Regions from separate parts of the Nonomuraea longicatena genome, predicted to be linked through region 1. Evidence: riboswitches for the same ligand, from Rfam matches in the RefSeq annotation. Region 1 holds a riboswitch; the other holds the start of a gene.
What was found. A riboswitch is a leader RNA that binds a small molecule or an ion and turns the genes downstream of it on or off. The one in region 1 is predicted to bind cobalamin.
Positions count from the first base shown of each region.

Region 2: linked by a shared signal. The riboswitch ahead of ABD120_RS23075 ((2Fe-2S)-binding protein) and the one ahead of cobN (cobaltochelatase subunit CobN) in region 1 are both predicted to bind cobalamin.

Region 1 is NZ_BAAAHQ010000004.1:241,626-249,218, forward strand. It holds gene ABD120_RS06425 (cobyrinic acid a,c-diamide synthase CobB) at 1-1,027, shown strand, start outside; gene cobN (cobaltochelatase subunit CobN) at 982-4,572, opposite strand; cobalamin riboswitch at 4,603-4,794, opposite strand; gene ABD120_RS06435 (precorrin-3B synthase) at 4,811-6,052, shown strand; gene ABD120_RS06440 (precorrin-8X methylmutase) at 6,049-6,669, shown strand; gene ABD120_RS06445 (precorrin-2 C(20)-methyltransferase) at 6,699-7,593, shown strand, end outside.
Region 2 is NZ_BAAAHQ010000023.1:399,350-406,942, reverse strand. It holds gene ABD120_RS23100 (S8 family serine peptidase) at 20-283, shown strand; gene ABD120_RS23095 (hypothetical protein) at 342-845, shown strand; gene ABD120_RS23090 (hypothetical protein) at 808-1,236, shown strand; gene ABD120_RS23085 (hypothetical protein) at 1,483-2,796, opposite strand; gene ABD120_RS23080 (MFS transporter) at 2,984-4,390, opposite strand; cobalamin riboswitch at 4,607-4,785, shown strand; gene ABD120_RS23075 ((2Fe-2S)-binding protein) at 4,822-5,502, shown strand; gene ABD120_RS23070 (MATE family efflux transporter) at 5,516-6,799, shown strand; gene ABD120_RS23065 (TetR/AcrR family transcriptional regulator) at 6,796-7,404, shown strand; gene ABD120_RS23060 (NAD(P)H-binding protein) at 7,401-7,593, shown strand, end outside.

The sequences.
Region 1 (7,593 bases):
CGACTTCGCCTCGACCGCGCACGTGGCGCGGCTGCTCGACGCCCCGGTCGTGCTGGTGGTGGACGCGGCCAGGCAGAGCCGGTCCGTGGCGGCGCTGGTGCATGGCTTCGCCACGTTCGACCCCCGGGTGCGGGTGGGCGGTGTCATCCTCAACCGGGTGGGTTCCGACCGGCACGAGGAACTGTGCCGGGCGGCGCTGTCCGGTGTGGACGTCCTGGGTGCGATCCGCCGCGACGACGCCGTGGAGACGCCCTCCCGCCACCTGGGACTCATCCCGGCCGCCGAGCGCGAGCAGGAGGCGGTCGCGGCGGTCGCGCGGCTGGGCGGACTGGTCGCCCGCTCGTGCGACCTCGACGCGCTCATGCGCCTGGCCCGTACGGCCCCGCCGCTGCCGGGCCGTACCTGGGAGCCGCCGGGTTGTCCACAGCCTGTGGACAGAAAGGTCGTGGCGGTCGCCGGAGGCGCCGCGTTCACGTTCGGCTACGCCGAGCACGTCGAACTGCTGCGCGCGGCCGGGGCCGACGTCGCCGTCTTCGACCCCCTCCACGACGAGCGCCTGCCGGACGGCGCCGGCGCCCTCGTCGTGGGCGGCGGTTTCCCCGAGGTGTACGCGACGGAACTGGCCGCCAACACCCGCCTGCGCGAGCAGGTCGCCGCCTTCGACGGTCCCATCGCCGCCGAATGCGCGGGCCTGCTCTACCTGTGCGAGGAACTCGACGGCCGCCGCATGTGCGGGAGGGTGCCGGGAACCGCCAGGATGACGGCCAAGCTCACCCTCGGCTACCGGGAGGCCGTCGCCACCCGGGACTCCCTGCTCACCAGGACCGGCGAGCGCTACCGGGGCCACGAGTTCCACCGCACCGTCCACGACGGCGGCGGCGAGCCGCTGTTCCGCTGGGAGGGCGGCGCCGACGGCTACGGCGACGCCCTCCTCACCGCCTCCTACCTACACCTGCACTGGGCGGGACGGCCGGAGCTGGCTCAGCGGCTCGTGTCGTCCTCCAGGTCGCCCTCGGTCTTGAGGTAGACCTCCTGGAGGTCGCGCAGCGTGTCGGGGTCCGGGTGCTCCCACATGCCGCGCTCGGCCGCCTCCAGCAGGCGCTCGGCGATGCCGTGCAGCGCCCACGGGTTCGACTTGGCCATGAACGCCTGGTTCTCCGGGTCCAGGACGTACGTCTGGGTGAGTTTGTCGTACATCCAGTCGGCCATCACGCCCGTGGTCGCGTCGTAGCCGAACAGGTAGTCGACCGTCGCCGCCAGCTCGAAGGCGCCCTTGTAGCCGTGCCTGCGCATCGCCGCCAGCCACTGCGGGTTGACCACGCGGGCGCGGAAGATGCGCGAGGTCTCCTCCGACAGCGTGCGGGTGCGGACCGCGTCGGGGCGGGTGCTGTCGCCGACGTACGCGGCCGGGGCCCGGCCGGTCAGCGCCCGCACGGTGGCGACCATGCCGCCGTGGTACTGGAAGTAGTCGTCGGAGTCGGCGATGTCGTGCTCGCGGGTGTCCACGTTCTTGGCCGCGACCGCGATCCTGCGGTAGGCGTTCTCCATGTCCTGCCTGGCGGGCACGCCCTCCAGGTCACGGCCGTAGGCGAAGCCGCCCCACACGGCGTACACCTCGGCGAGGTCGGCGTCGTCGCGCCAGTTGCGGCTGTCGATCAGCGGCAGCAGCCCGGCGCCGTACGCGCCCGGCGCGGAGCCGAAGATGCGCATCGTGGCTCGCCGCTCGTCGCCGTGCGCCTCCGACCTGACGTGGGCGCGCACGTAGTTGTCCGCGTCGGACTCCTCCAGCCCTGCCACCAGCCGTACGGCGTCGTCGAGCATCGCCACCACGTGCGGGAAGGCGTCGCGGAAGAAGCCGCTGATGCGCACGGTCACGTCGATGCGGGGACGGCCCAGCTCGGCCAGCGGGACCGGCTCCAGCCGGGTCACGCGGCGCGAGGCTTCATCCCATTCCGGACGCACGCCGAGCAGGGCCAGCACCTCGGCCACGTCGTCGCCCGCCGTCCGCATCGCACTGGTGCCCCACACCGACAGGCCGACCGAGCGGGGCCACTCGCCGGTGTCGGCGCGGTAGCGCTCCAGCAGCGAGTCGGCCATCGCCTGGCCGGTCTCCCACGCCAGCCTGCTCGGCACCGCGCGGGGATCGACGGAGTAGAAGTTGCGGCCGGTCGGCAGCACGTTGATCAGCCCGCGCAGCGGCGAACCGCTCGGCCCGGCCGGGACGTACCCGCCGTCGAGGGCGTGCAGCAGGTGGTCGATCTCGTCCGTCGTACGGCGCAGCCTCGGCACCACCTCGGTCGCGGCGAACACCAGGATGCGCTCGACCAGTTCGTCCGGTCCGTCCAGCACCTGCGCGACCACCCCGGCGGCGGCCGACGGCTCCCAGCCGCCCTCCTCCATGGCCTCGACCAGCGCGCGGGCGGTCGCCTCCGCGCGGTCCACCTCGCCGAGGGCGGCGCTGCCGTCCTCACGTAGTCCGAGCGCCTCGCGCAGGCCGGGCAGGCTCTCCTTGCCCGCCCACATCTGCCTGGCCCGCAGCATGGCCAGCACCAGGTCCACCCGTACGGTGCCCTCCGGCGCCTGGCCGAGTACGTGCAGGCCGTCGCGGATCTGCGCGTCCTTCACCTCGCACAGCCAGCCGTCCACGTGCAGCAGGAAGTCGTCGAACTCGGTGTCGTGCGGCCGGTCGGCCATGCCGAGGTCGTGGTCGAGCCGCGCGGCCTGGATCAGCGTCCAGATCTGGGCGCGGATCGCGGGCAGTTTGGCCGGGTCCATGGCGGCGATGGTGGCGTGCTCGTCCAGCAACTGCTCAAGTCGTGAAATATCGCCGTAAGTCTCGGCGCGGGCCATCGGCGGCACCATGTGGTCCACCAGCACCGCGTGCGCCCGCCGCTTGGCCTGCGTGCCCTCGCCCGGGTCGTTGACCAGGAACGGGTAGATCAGCGGCAGGTCGCCGATGGCCGCGTCGGTGCCGCACGAGGCCGACATCCCGGCCGACTTGCCCGGCAGCCACTCCAGGTTGCCGTGCTTGCCCACGTGGATCATCGCGTGCGCGCCGAACTCCGCCGACAGCCACCGGTAGGCCGCCAGGTAGTGGTGGCTGGGCGGCAGGTCGGGGTCGTGGTAGATGGCGATCGGGTTCTCGCCGAAGCCGCGCGGCGGCTGCACCATCACCACGACGTTCCCGGCGCGCAACGCGGCCAGGACGATGTCGCCGTCCTGCACGAACAGCTCGCCGGGCGGCGGGCCCCAGTGGCGCTCCATGCCGTCGCGCAGGTCGGCGGGCAGTGTGTCGTACCAGGTGCGGTAAGTCTCTGCGGAGATCCGCACCGGGTTGCCCGCGAGCTGTTCGTCGGTGAGCCAGTCGGGGTCCTGGCCGCCCGCCGCGATCAGCGCGTGGATCAGCGCGTCGCCGTCCTGCTCCGCGACGCCGGGGAAGCCCGCGCCCAGGTCGTAGCCCGCCTCCGCGAGCCTGGCCAGCAGTTTCACCGTGCTGGCCGGGGTGTCGAGACCGACGGCGTTGCCGACGCGCGAATGCTTGGTCGGGTACGCCGACAGCATCACCACCAGCCTGCGCTCGGCGGGCGGCGTGTGCCGTAGGCGGGCGTGCCTGACGGCGATGCCCGCGACGCGGGCGGCGCGTTCGGGGTCGGCGACGTACACGGTGAGGCCGTCCTCGTCGACCTCCTTGAACGAGAACGGCACGGTGATGATCCGGCCGTCGAACTCGGGGATCGCGACCTGCGAGGCGGCATCCAGCGGCGACAGGCCGTCGTCGTTGTCCTCCCACGCCTTCCTGTCGCTGGTCAGGCACAGGCCCTGGAGGATCGGCACGTCGAGTTCGGCCAGCGCCCCGACGTCCCACGCCTCGTCGTCGCCGCCCGCACCCGCCGTCGCGGGCCGCGACCCACCGGCGGCCAGTACGGTCACCACCAGCGCGTCCGCCCGCCGCAGCGTGTCGAGCAGCTCCGGTTCAGCGGTACGCAGCGATGAGCAGAAGACCGGCATCGCCTGGCCGCCCGCGTCCTCGACGGCCGCGCTGAGCGCCTCGACGAAGCCGGTGTTGCCCGCCATGTGGTGGGCCCGGTAGTAGAGGATGCCGACGACCGGGCCGTCCTGGGTGTGGGCGGTGCGTTCCAGCGTCCCCCAGGCGGGGGCGGCCACGGGCGGCGCGAAGCCCCGGCCGGTCAGCAGCACCGTGTCCGACAGGAAGGCGTGCAGTTCGGCCAGGTTGGCGGGGCCGCCGTGGGCGAGGTAGGCGTGGGACTCGGCGCAGACGCCGCCGGTGACCGTGGACAGCTCCATGAGCTCGGCGTCCGGGGCCTGCTCGCCGCCGAGGACGACCACCGGCCGGTGACCGTTCAGCAGGACGTCGAGACCCTCCTCCCAGGCACGCCTGCCGCCGAGCAGGCGGACCACGACCAGGTCGGTGCCCTCCACGAGGGCGGGCAGGTCCTCTGGCAGGAGCCGCGCGGGGTTGCCGAGCCGGTAGTCGGCGCCGCTGGCGCGCGCGCTCAGGAGGTCGGTGTCGGAGGTGGAGAGCAGCAGGACGGTACGGCTGTCGCCAGGCAAGGGGAGTCCTCCCTCGGGGTCCTCGCCCCGGTCGTGGGTGTCACGACGGCAGAAGTCTCCTGGCTCCCGGATCGACGTTCACCCCTGACCTTCCCGCCCGTCGCCGGGCAGTGGCCTGTGGTGGGGGTCGCTCCCCGGTTACAGTGGCGGGACCGCACCGGTTTCTCACCGGTTTCCTCCTGTGCCGTCGCCTACCGCTGAGCCTACGGCACAGGGAAGTGGCGTTACCATCCTCTCCGTGTCCATAGCCGACTTTTCCGGACGTAATGGGCCAGATGCCTGTCCGGGGGCGCTGCAGGTGCACCAGGCCGCCGACGGGCCGCTGGCCAGGGTCCGCCTGCCCGGCGGGCGGATCACCGCTGCCCAGTTGCTGGTGCTGGCCGGGCACACCGAGGTGGTCGAACTCACCTCGCGGGCCAACGTCCAGGTCCGCGCGCTGCGCTCACCGACGGACTTCGCACGGCGCCTCGCGGACGCGGGGCTGCTGCCGTCGCCGTCACACGAACGCGTCCGCAACATCATCGCCTCCCCGCTGGGCGGGCGCGGAACGGTCGGCGTGCTGGACACCGACCCCCTGGTCGAGGCGCTGGACGCCGCCCTGTGCGGGAACGCGCGATTGGCCGGGTTGCCGGGGCGGTTCCTGTTCGCACTGGACGACGGCAGCGGTGACGTGACCGCGCTGGGCGCCGACGTGACGCTGGTCCCCGCCGCCGGGCTGGGCGCCGACGTGAAGCCCGTGCCCGAAGCCGCGCTGGATGCCGACGTGACGCCGGTATCCGGCGTCGGGCTGTTGCTCGCCGGGGAGGACATCGGCCTGCGCTTTCCCGTTGAGGAGGCCGTGGCGCTGATGATCGCGGCGGCCGAGGCGTTCCTGGATGTGCGCGGCCCCGACGGCGCCTGGCGCATCGCCGAGCTGCCCGACGGCCCGGCGCGGGTGGCGGCCCGATTGCGCGAGAACCTGTCGGCGGCCGGTCTCGGGGTGTCCGGGGACAGGTGGGCGCCTTCTGTCGCCGGGCCTGATCGGGGAATCCGGCGGGCCGGGGCCGTGGGGCTTCGGGACGGGCGGGTGGCGCTGGAGGCCGTGGTGCCGCTCGGGCGGCTGACCGCCGTACAGGCCCGAGTGCTGGCCCAGGTCGCCGAGTCCGTACGGTTGACCCCCTGGCGTACCGTCGTCCTCCTGGACCTCGACCCCCAGCACGCCACCGACCTGGCACTCCGGCTGCAACAAGCCGGACTGGTCACCGATCCCGACTCCTCGTGGACCGGGGTCACCGCCTGCACCGGCCGCCCCGGGTGCGCGAAGGCCCTCGCCGACGTACAGGCCGATGCGGCCGCGTGGGTGCGGGCGGGCCGTGGCGGTGCGGGCGGTGGCGAACTGCCGGTGCACTGGGCGGGGTGTGAACGGCTGTGCGGGCTTCCGCGCGGTTCGGTGATTCAGATGGTGGCTACCCCGGACGGGTATCAGGAGAGGCAGCAGTGACCGACTACATCCGCGACGGCGCCGAGATCTACCGGCAGTCGTTCGCCACCATCCGCGCCGAGAGCGACCTCACCGGCCTGCCGCCGGACCTCGCGCAGGTGGCCGTCCGGATGATCCACGCCTGCGGGATGACCGACCTGGTCACCGACCTGGGCTGGTCGCCGGGCGCGGTCGCGGCGGCCCGGACGGCGCTGCGGGCGGGCGCGCCGATTCTCTGCGACGCGATGATGGTCGCCTCCGGCGTCACCCGCAGCAGGCTCCCGGCGGACAACGAGGTGGTCTGCACCCTGTCCGACCCCGCCGTACCCGGGCTGGCCGAACGGCTCGGCACCACCCGCAGCGCCGCCGCCCTCGAACTGTGGCGCGACCGCCTCGACGGCGCGGTCGTCGCGATCGGCAACGCGCCGACGGCCCTGTTCCGGCTGCTGGAAATGGTCGAGGAAGGGGCGGGACGGCCCGCCGCGGTGCTGGGCATCCCGGTGGGGTTCATCGGCGCGGCCGAGTCCAAGCGGGCACTGGCCGACAGCGATCTGGAACACCTGGTGGTGCACGGCCGCCGAGGCGGCAGTGCGATGACGGCGGCGGCGATCAACGCCATCGCGAGCGAGCGGGAGTAGACGGCGTGAGCGATGCGGAGAACCCGGCCATGACGGAAACCGGCGGACAGGCCCCGGCGACGGCGGGCGGCGACGGGGCGGGCGTGGCGGTAGGTGCCGGGCGGTTGTACGGGGTCGGGCTGGGGCCGGGGGACCCGGAACTGGTCACGGTCAAGGCCGCGCGGCTCATCGGCGTGGCCGACGTGATCGCCTACCACGCGGCCAGGCACGGACGGAGCATCGCCCGGTCGATCGCGTTGCCGTACATGCGGGAGGGGCAGGTCGAGGAACTGCTGCTGTACCCGCTGACCACCGAGACCACCGACCACCCGGGCGGCTACCAGGGCGCGCTGGACGACTTCTACGTGGAGTGCGCGGCCCGGCTGGCCACCCATCTCGACGCGGGCCGTACCGTCGTGGTGCTGGGCGAGGGGGATCCGCTCTTCTACGGGTCGTACATGCACCTGCACAAGCGCCTGGCCCACCGCTACCCGACCGAGGTGGTGCCGGGCGTGACGTCGGTGAGCGGCGCGGCGGCGGTCCTCGGCCGTCCGCTGGTGGAGCGGGACGAGGTGCTGACCGTCCTGCCGGGGACGCTTCCGGCCGAGGTCCTGTCCGAACGGCTGGCGGCCACGGACTCGGCGGCGGTGCTGAAGCTGGGCCGTACGTTCGAGAAGGTCCGCGACGCGTTCGCGCAGGCAGGACGGCTCGACGACGCCTGGTACGTCGAGCGCGCCACGACCGGCGCCGAGCGGGTTGCGCCGCTGAAGGACGTCGACCCGGACACCGTCCCGTACTTCTCCCTGGCCCTGCTGGCCAGCCCGGCCGAGCGCACCTTCGTCCCCGAGCCGCTCGCCTCTGAGCCGCTCGCTTCCGGGTCGGTCGCTTCTGAGCCGGTCGCCCCGCTCGGGCAGTCCTCGCACGGCGACCGTCTGCCGACAGGCA
Region 2 (7,593 bases), on a different contig from region 1:
CGCACCATGGACGCGGTGCGTGACCATCGGAGTGGCGGCGACTCCTGATCACAGCACGCCCGGCCTCGATCCGTTCGAGCAGGCCGTGAACGTGCTCTCCGAACGTACGGGGGCGCTCTTCGTCGTCGCGGGGGGCAACAGCGGCTCCGAGCCCGGGACCATCGACAGTCCCGGCAGTTCGGAGGCCGCGCTGACGGTCGGCGCGGTCGACAAGTCCGACAAGATGGCCAGATTCTCCAGCCGGGGCCCAGAGCCCATGATCATGCGGTCAAGCCGGACGTGACCGCTACGACCTCATCGACCGGCGCAGCGGCGGGCTGCCCGAGGACCCCACCTCCTCCGTGAGGACCAAAGACCTCGCCAAGGTGACTTCCACGTTCAAGGGCTTCGGTACGGCCACGACCGCCGACCACTACATGGGTTACCAGCTGTCGAACGGAGAGTGGTCGCTGGGCACCCGGACACGTGACCTCCCGATGCCCGGCGCGCTCGTCCAGTACCGGACGCCTGGATACACCTGGCAGACGACCGTGTCCACCGGCGGCCACCGCCAAGAGGACACGGGTCGGCGCAGCCACGGCGGCCACACACGGGAGACGTGGAACGCCGCGGTGAGCGGCCCGGCGTTCGCCACCACCTGTGATACCTCATACAGCAAGCTAAATTTCCACATGACATTTACCCTGATCTTGGTATTTTTCAGGACATTAATGCTTCGCACTCCTATGGGCATGCGCGTTCGCTACGATGCGCTTGGCGCAGCCGCCGTCAAGGCGTTCGGCCATGAATCGTGGCCCGATATCATAAATGGCAGAATTGCGCATCCCGATTTTCTCATGCGATGAAGTAGGTTCCACTATGCGCTTTTCCGGAAAGCTCGCTCTCGGTTTCGTGGCGGTCGCTCTGTCCGTGACCGTTTCCGCGTGCGGCGGCGACGCCACCGCCACTGGATCCAGCTCTGATTCCGGCTCCTCCTCCGCGTCGGGCGTCGACAAAGCCGCCTTCATCGAGAAGTTCAAGGAAGACCCGGAGATGAAGGAGCTCCTCAAGGACATTCCGGAAGACGTGGCCACCTGCATGCTCGACCTCGGATGGGAATCGGCACAGAAGTACGATCCCGCCAAGCTCAAGTCCTTCGTCGAAGGGAAAATCACGATGGACGAGCTCGGCAAGGAGGACAAGTCCACGGCGGACGAGAACATCGCCAAGGCGGAGAAGTGCGTCAAGAAGCCGTGACCTGACAGCACATCAGGACGGCGCGCGGCTCCCGCATAGTTCCACCGCCGACGGGATTCACGAACGACTCTCGCGGGCGAGCCGCTCCACGCGAGCGTGCAGCGCCTCGTGGACGGGGTCCACCGCCCGAGGCCGGTGGTCCCCGCAGCGAGTACGACCGTCGCGACCCGCCCGGTGTCGAGCACCTCCCGGAGGGCGGCCCGCCGTCATGCGCCGGTTCGGGCGGTGGGGCGGCGGCCGGCCGCGTCAGTTCTGGATCCTGCCGTAGACCGTGAGGTCGCCGTCCACGCACAGGCCGTTGTAACCGTCCGTGGTGATCTTCTGAGTGCCGTCGTAGGAGACGCTGAAGTCGCCCTCCACCGACAGGCCGCTCTTGCCGACCGTGGTCATCTTCTCGGTGCCGCCGTAGGAGACTCTGAGGTCGTGGTTGGCGGAGAACCAGCCGTTGACGTCGCAGTCGCCGTTGGCCGTGAGACCGCCGTTGACGGTGAGGGCACCGTTCAGCGTCGTGTAACCCGAGGCCACGATGGCTTCGGTGGCGAGGTCCCCCGCGACGTTGCAGTCACCGTCGATCTGACAGTACTGCTCGACCGTCACAGATCGGGCCTCCACCGTGTCGGCGGTGAGCCCGTCCGAGACCGAAAGCCCGTCGTTCGCCGACAGTCTGCCGTAGACGGAGACGCTGTCGTTCGCGGTCAACCCTCCGTAGACGGAGAGGCCGTCGTTCGCGGTAAGCGCCCCGTAGACGCCGAGTTGTCCCTTGACGGTGAGTTCGCGGAGGGTCGGGTTGGTGACGGTGACGGTGACGGTGGCGTACCGGTCGGCCGTCTCGAATCCGGTGGCGCCCTTCTTGGACGCCTTCAGGCTGAAGGTGGTGTCGTTGGCGATCACGCTCGCCGGAATGGTCCAGGAGGTCTCGACGCCTTCGTGGAGGACCGTGCCGTCGCCGTCGTACAGGTGGAAGGAGTCTCCGTTGCTCTCCCAGGTGAGGAGCGCCTGGTCGCCGGCGTTGAACTTCGTCTTGGGGACGGTCGGCCGCTCCGGGCTGCAGGCCAGGAAGCTGTGCAGGTAGAAGGGGGGCTCTGCGGTCTCCCAGGTCAGGTCCTGGGGCGCCTTGCGGGTGCAGTCGCCGCTGGCCGTGCCGGAGGTTTCGGTGACCGAGCAGGTGAGCGTGCTGCCGGGGTCGGCGGCCACGTTGCCGGTGATGCTGATCTTCAGCGGCGTGTCGATGAGATCGAACCCCGGTATGGGCGGGGGCTGGAAGACGACGTGGTAGTAGTTCGTGGCCGCGTCGAGGCCGAGTTCCCGCCCGCTTTTCACTTCGGTGGAGGCGGGGTTCCACTTGCCGGCGATCGAGGATTGCGGGTTCTCCGTGAACCAGGCGCCGCCGTCGTCCGGTGCGCTGACCGGGACGGCGACGTCGATCTTGTCGCAGTAGACGTTCCGCCCGGCCGGGCTGGAGACGGTGATGTCGATGGTGTTGGCCGAGGGTTTGTCGGCGGTGCCCGCCTGGAGTGGCGCGGTGCTGGTGCTGTAGTGCAGCAGGGGCGCGTCAGGCATGGTCTGCCTTCCTTGTGGGTTGGCCGCAGAAGAGTGGGGTTGGCTGCAGAAGATCGCCCTCCTGATCCAAACGCCGGTATTGGAGCGTGACAAGGGGAGACAAAAGGGGCTCTTTAGTGATGTTCTCCGCGCCTTGACAAGGCATCGTCCGCCCGCACGACCGTGCGGGCGGATCGGCACTCGGCGGCTATCGGGCGGACCCGGCCGGGGCCTGCCGGGCCCGTGCATGCGGGCGCAGCACGGTGAAGACCACGAGGACGGCGGCGGCCAGCAGCCCGGCGCCGAGCGTCAGGCCGAGCGCGTACCCGGCGTTCAGGGACTCCGCTGTGACGACCTGCCCGGTACGGCTCTGCGCGGCGGTGCCGAGGACGGCCAGCCCGAGCGAGGCACCGAGCTGCCTGGAGCTGTTGAGCAGGGCCGAAGCGGTTCCGGCCTCATGGGAGGCGACACCGTTGGTGGCGGTGGAGACGACCGGGGCGAGGCAGAGCCCGAAGCCGACCCCGGTGGCGATCGAGGGCCCGAGGACGTCGGCGAGGAAACCGCCGTCCGGGCTGATCAGGCCGAACCAGGCGAAGCCGAGCGCGGTCAGCGACCCGCCGACGATCATCAGAGTGCGCGGCGGGAACCGGTATCCGAGCCTGACCGCGAGGACGGAACCGGCGATCACCCCGAGGGCGAGCGGCAGGAACGAGACCCCCGTCAGCGCCGGACCGGTCCCGAGCACACGTTGCAGGTAGAGGGACATGAAGTAGAAGGCGGCCGACATCGCGGCACCGGCCAGGAGGCTGAACAGGTTCGCGCCCGCGACCGAGCGGTTGGCGAACAGGCCGAGCCGGATCAGCGGCTCGCGTGCGGTGGTCCGTTCGACGTGGACGAACGCGGCCAGCAGGACGGCGGCGAGCCCCAGCGTGCCGAGGGTGATCGGCGAGGTCCACGAGTTCTGGTCGGTGCTGACGACGCCGTACACCAGCAGGCTCATCCCCGAGGTGGCGAGGACGGCGCCGAGCACGTCGGGACGTCCGCCACGCTCCGGAGCGGGGCCGGAGGCGATCCGCCAGGCCAGGGCCAGGGCGCAGGCGGCCATCGGCACGTTCACGAACATCACCCAGCGCCAGCCCGCGTACTCGGTGAGCAGGCCGCCGATCAGGACGCCGAGGGCACCGCCCGCCGCGTTCGTCGCGCTCCAGATTCCGAAGGCGCGGATGCGGGCCCTGCCCTCGGGGTAGGCGGCGGCCAGCAGTGCCAGCGCGGCCGGGGCGAGGACGGCGGCGCCGACGCCCTGCACCGCGCGGGCGGCGACGAGGTGGCCGGGCTCCTGGGCGAAGCCGCCGGCCAGTGAGGCGAGGCCGAACACGGCGAGCCCGAACAGCAGGACCCGCCTGCGTCCGTACCGGTCCGCGGCCTTGCCGCCGAGAAGGAGCAGCCCCCCGAAGGTGAGCGCGTAGGCGTGGATCACCCAGGTCAGGCCCATCGGGCCGAAGCCGAGCCCGGCGGCGATCTGCGGGAGTCCCACGTTCACAACCGACAGGTCCAGCGAGACCATGAACTGGACGACGGCCACGGCGGCGAGGGTGGTCCCCGGCCGGCTCAACACCGCGCGCTCCCCTGGTCCGGTCTCACATCGCGGAACTCTCTTGTATGCATGCCGGACATCGTGGCCGTCGTACCGGTCGGCGGTCGTCGTGCCGAGGGAGACTTCTCGGCCTGGTACCGGGGAAGTAGGACCGGCTCGGATACTCCCTGAGGAGTAGTGGCGGTCGTGGCGTACACCAGGGGGCCGATGACAGGAGCCTCGCCCTCATATGTCGGTATATGTCACGATGGATCATGTAGGCGAGCGCGGAACGAGGAAGCCGGTGCGAATCCGGCGCGGTCCCGCCACTGTGACCGGCGAGCGGACCCCGAGCATGCCACTGCCCCGAGGGGCGGGAAGGCCGGGGTGAGCCTCGACCCGGGAGCCAGGAGACTCACGCGGTCGCCTCCTCGACGAACTGGGGCGGATCTCCCCGGAGAGGAGCGGAACGCATGCGGTACGACCTGGTACCGGCACCCGAGAGCACGGTCCGGGCGGCCCTCGACGGGGTCGCCTCGTTCGCCCCGCACGTCGGCGGCGACCCCGCCGGATGGCACGACGTGCGCACGGACTACGAGCGCGGCTTCACCGACCTGGTCACGGCCACCGCGGAAAGGTACGGCACCGGCGAACTGCGCGTCGGCGCCTCGATCGCCCAGTTGGGCCACGCCGCGCGGCTCTGGTTCCCGGTCGTCGGCGCCGTACTCGTCCACGGGGTGATCCCCGACCTGACCCGCCTGGACCGCGCCGACGACGGCCCCCGCGTCCGGCTGTCCGTCGTGTCCGGCTGGCACGCCGGGACGGAAGAGCAGGTCGCCGGCCTGCTCTACGACATGGTGGTCGGCGACCACCTGGACGCGCTCGCCCGGGGTCTGCGGGTGAAGGTCGCGCACGGCCTGCTGTACGGCAACGCCGCCTCCGCCCTCGCCGAGGCGGGCCGCGCCGTGGTGAGTGCCCGGCCGGACCTCGCCGAGCCCGCCACCCGGCTGGTCGACCGGCTGCTCGGGCACGGCGGCCTGGCGGGCAGGGGTGCGCTGGTCTCCCCCGAACTGGCCTTCCGGCGTACCACCTGCTGTCTCTACTACCGGGTACCGGACGGCGGCAAGTGCGGCGACTGCGCGCTCGGGACGTGACCCGGTGAGGAGGATGTGGGCGCTGACGGTGCCGCTGCTGGTGGCGGGCCTGACGCAGATCATCGTCAACATCGTGGACACGGTCATGCTGGCCAGGTACTCCACTGCGGCACTGGGTGCCTTCGCCCTGGCCTCGCCGGTGTACCTGGTCGCCCTGGTCGTGGTGCGGGGGTGGGCGACCGCCGTGCAGATCACGGTCGCACAGGCCCACGGGGCCGGGAACCCGGCGGCGGTGGTGCGGATCGTCCGGGTGGGCCTGGCCACGTCGTTCGGTGCCGGAATCGCCGTCGGTGCCGTGCTCGCGGCCGTCGCCGAGCCGGTGCTGATCGTGCTGGGCGCCCCTCCGGAACTGGTCGGCCCCGGGGTGGCGTACCTGCGGGTACTGGCGTTCGCGGTACCGTTCGCCGCCGCGTCGTTCACTCTGCAGAGCGCCTGTTCGGGGATCGGGGTGACGCGGGCGGCCATGTGGCACGCGCTGCTGGTCAACGCGGTGAACCTGCCGCTCGGGCTGTGGCTGATCTTCTCCGCCGGGCTCGGCGTCACCGGGGCGGCGCTGGCCACGCTGGCCTCCACCTCGGTCGGTGCCGCCTTCCTTCTGGTGTACGCGCGGGCCCGGCTGCCGCGCGGCACCGGTGCCGGTTTCGACGGCGCCCCGGTGGCCGGGCGGCTCTGGCGGCTCGGCTGGCCGGAGATGGGCGCCATGGGGATCGGCTACCTCAACGAGGCCCTGATCGCGGGTTTCGCCGCCCGGATGGGTACTCCGGAACTGGCCGCCTACCGTGTCGTCGACAACCTGCTGCTGATCGTCTTCACCGTCATGGCCTCGGCGTCGGCGTCCGTGTCCATCCTGGCCGGGCAGGCGGTCGGCGCGGGCCAACCGGAGCTGGCCGTCCGGTGGCGGCGTACCGGCCTCCGACTGCTGCTGCTCGTGTACGCCGGACCGGCGGCCCTGATCCTCGCCGGTGGGACGGCGCTGCCCACTCTGTTCGCCGGCGGTCCGGAGGTGGCGGCGCTGGCGTGGTCGGCGGTGCCGCTCGCCCTGTTGAGCCTGGCGCCGATGGTGCCCGCCATGGTGTACGGCAGCTATCTGCGGGCCCTCGGCGACACCCGGTCGGTGATGATCGCGAACGTCGCCGGCGACTACCTGGTGCTCCTCCCGCTGAGCTGGCTGCTGGGGGTGCACCTCGGCCTCGGGCTCACCGGGATCTACGCGGCGTGGATCGCCTTCGCGGTCATTCTGACCGCACTGCTCCGGTTCCGTATCGCCGTACCGGTTCGTGATACCGTACGGTCATGATGACTGCTGTGGAGCGAAAGCGGCGGGCGGGCGGGGACAACCGCGTCCGCGTGCTCGACCAGGTGGTGTCCGTGCTGGTGGTGCGCGGATACGAGCGCACCCGCTTTCGCGATGTGTCCGAGGCGAGCGGAGTCGCGGTGAGCACCCTGCAGGGCTACTTCGGCTCCCGCGAGGACATGCTGATCGAGGCCCTCCAGCACTCGACGACCACCGAGGTCGCCGAGATGGAGCGGCTCGCCGAAGGCTTCGAGGACCCGTGGCGGCGGCTGAGCGCGCTCGCGGAGCGGGGGCTGGCCACGCCGGTGCCGGTGTGGCGGATGCTGATGGAGTTCTGGACCGCCGCCGCGCACGACGAGGAACTGCGCAGGCACAGCGAGCGGCTCGACGAGCGCTACCGCCGCCCCTTCGTCTCCGCCGTGGAGCGCGGTGTCGAGGCGGGGACCTTCACTCCTCGCGACAGCGCCGGCGCGGTGGTCGACGTCCTGATCGCCGCGATGGACGGCCTGCTCTACCCGCGTGTCCTCGGCATCGGGCGCACCCCGGCGGAGGACTACCACCGGGTCGTCATGGCGCAGCTGGCCTGGTCGCTGGGGGTGGCGGAATGACAGTCCTGGTGACCGGCGCGAGCGGCAAGGTCGGGCGGCGCGTGGTCGACGCGCTCACCCGGCGCGGCCGCCGGGTGCGCCCTGGGTCGCGCCGCAGCGCCGTACGGCTGGACTGGGCCGACCCGGCGACCTGGCAGCAGGCCCTCGACGGGGTCGAGTCGGTGTTCCTGCTGGTCCCCGGCGGCGATG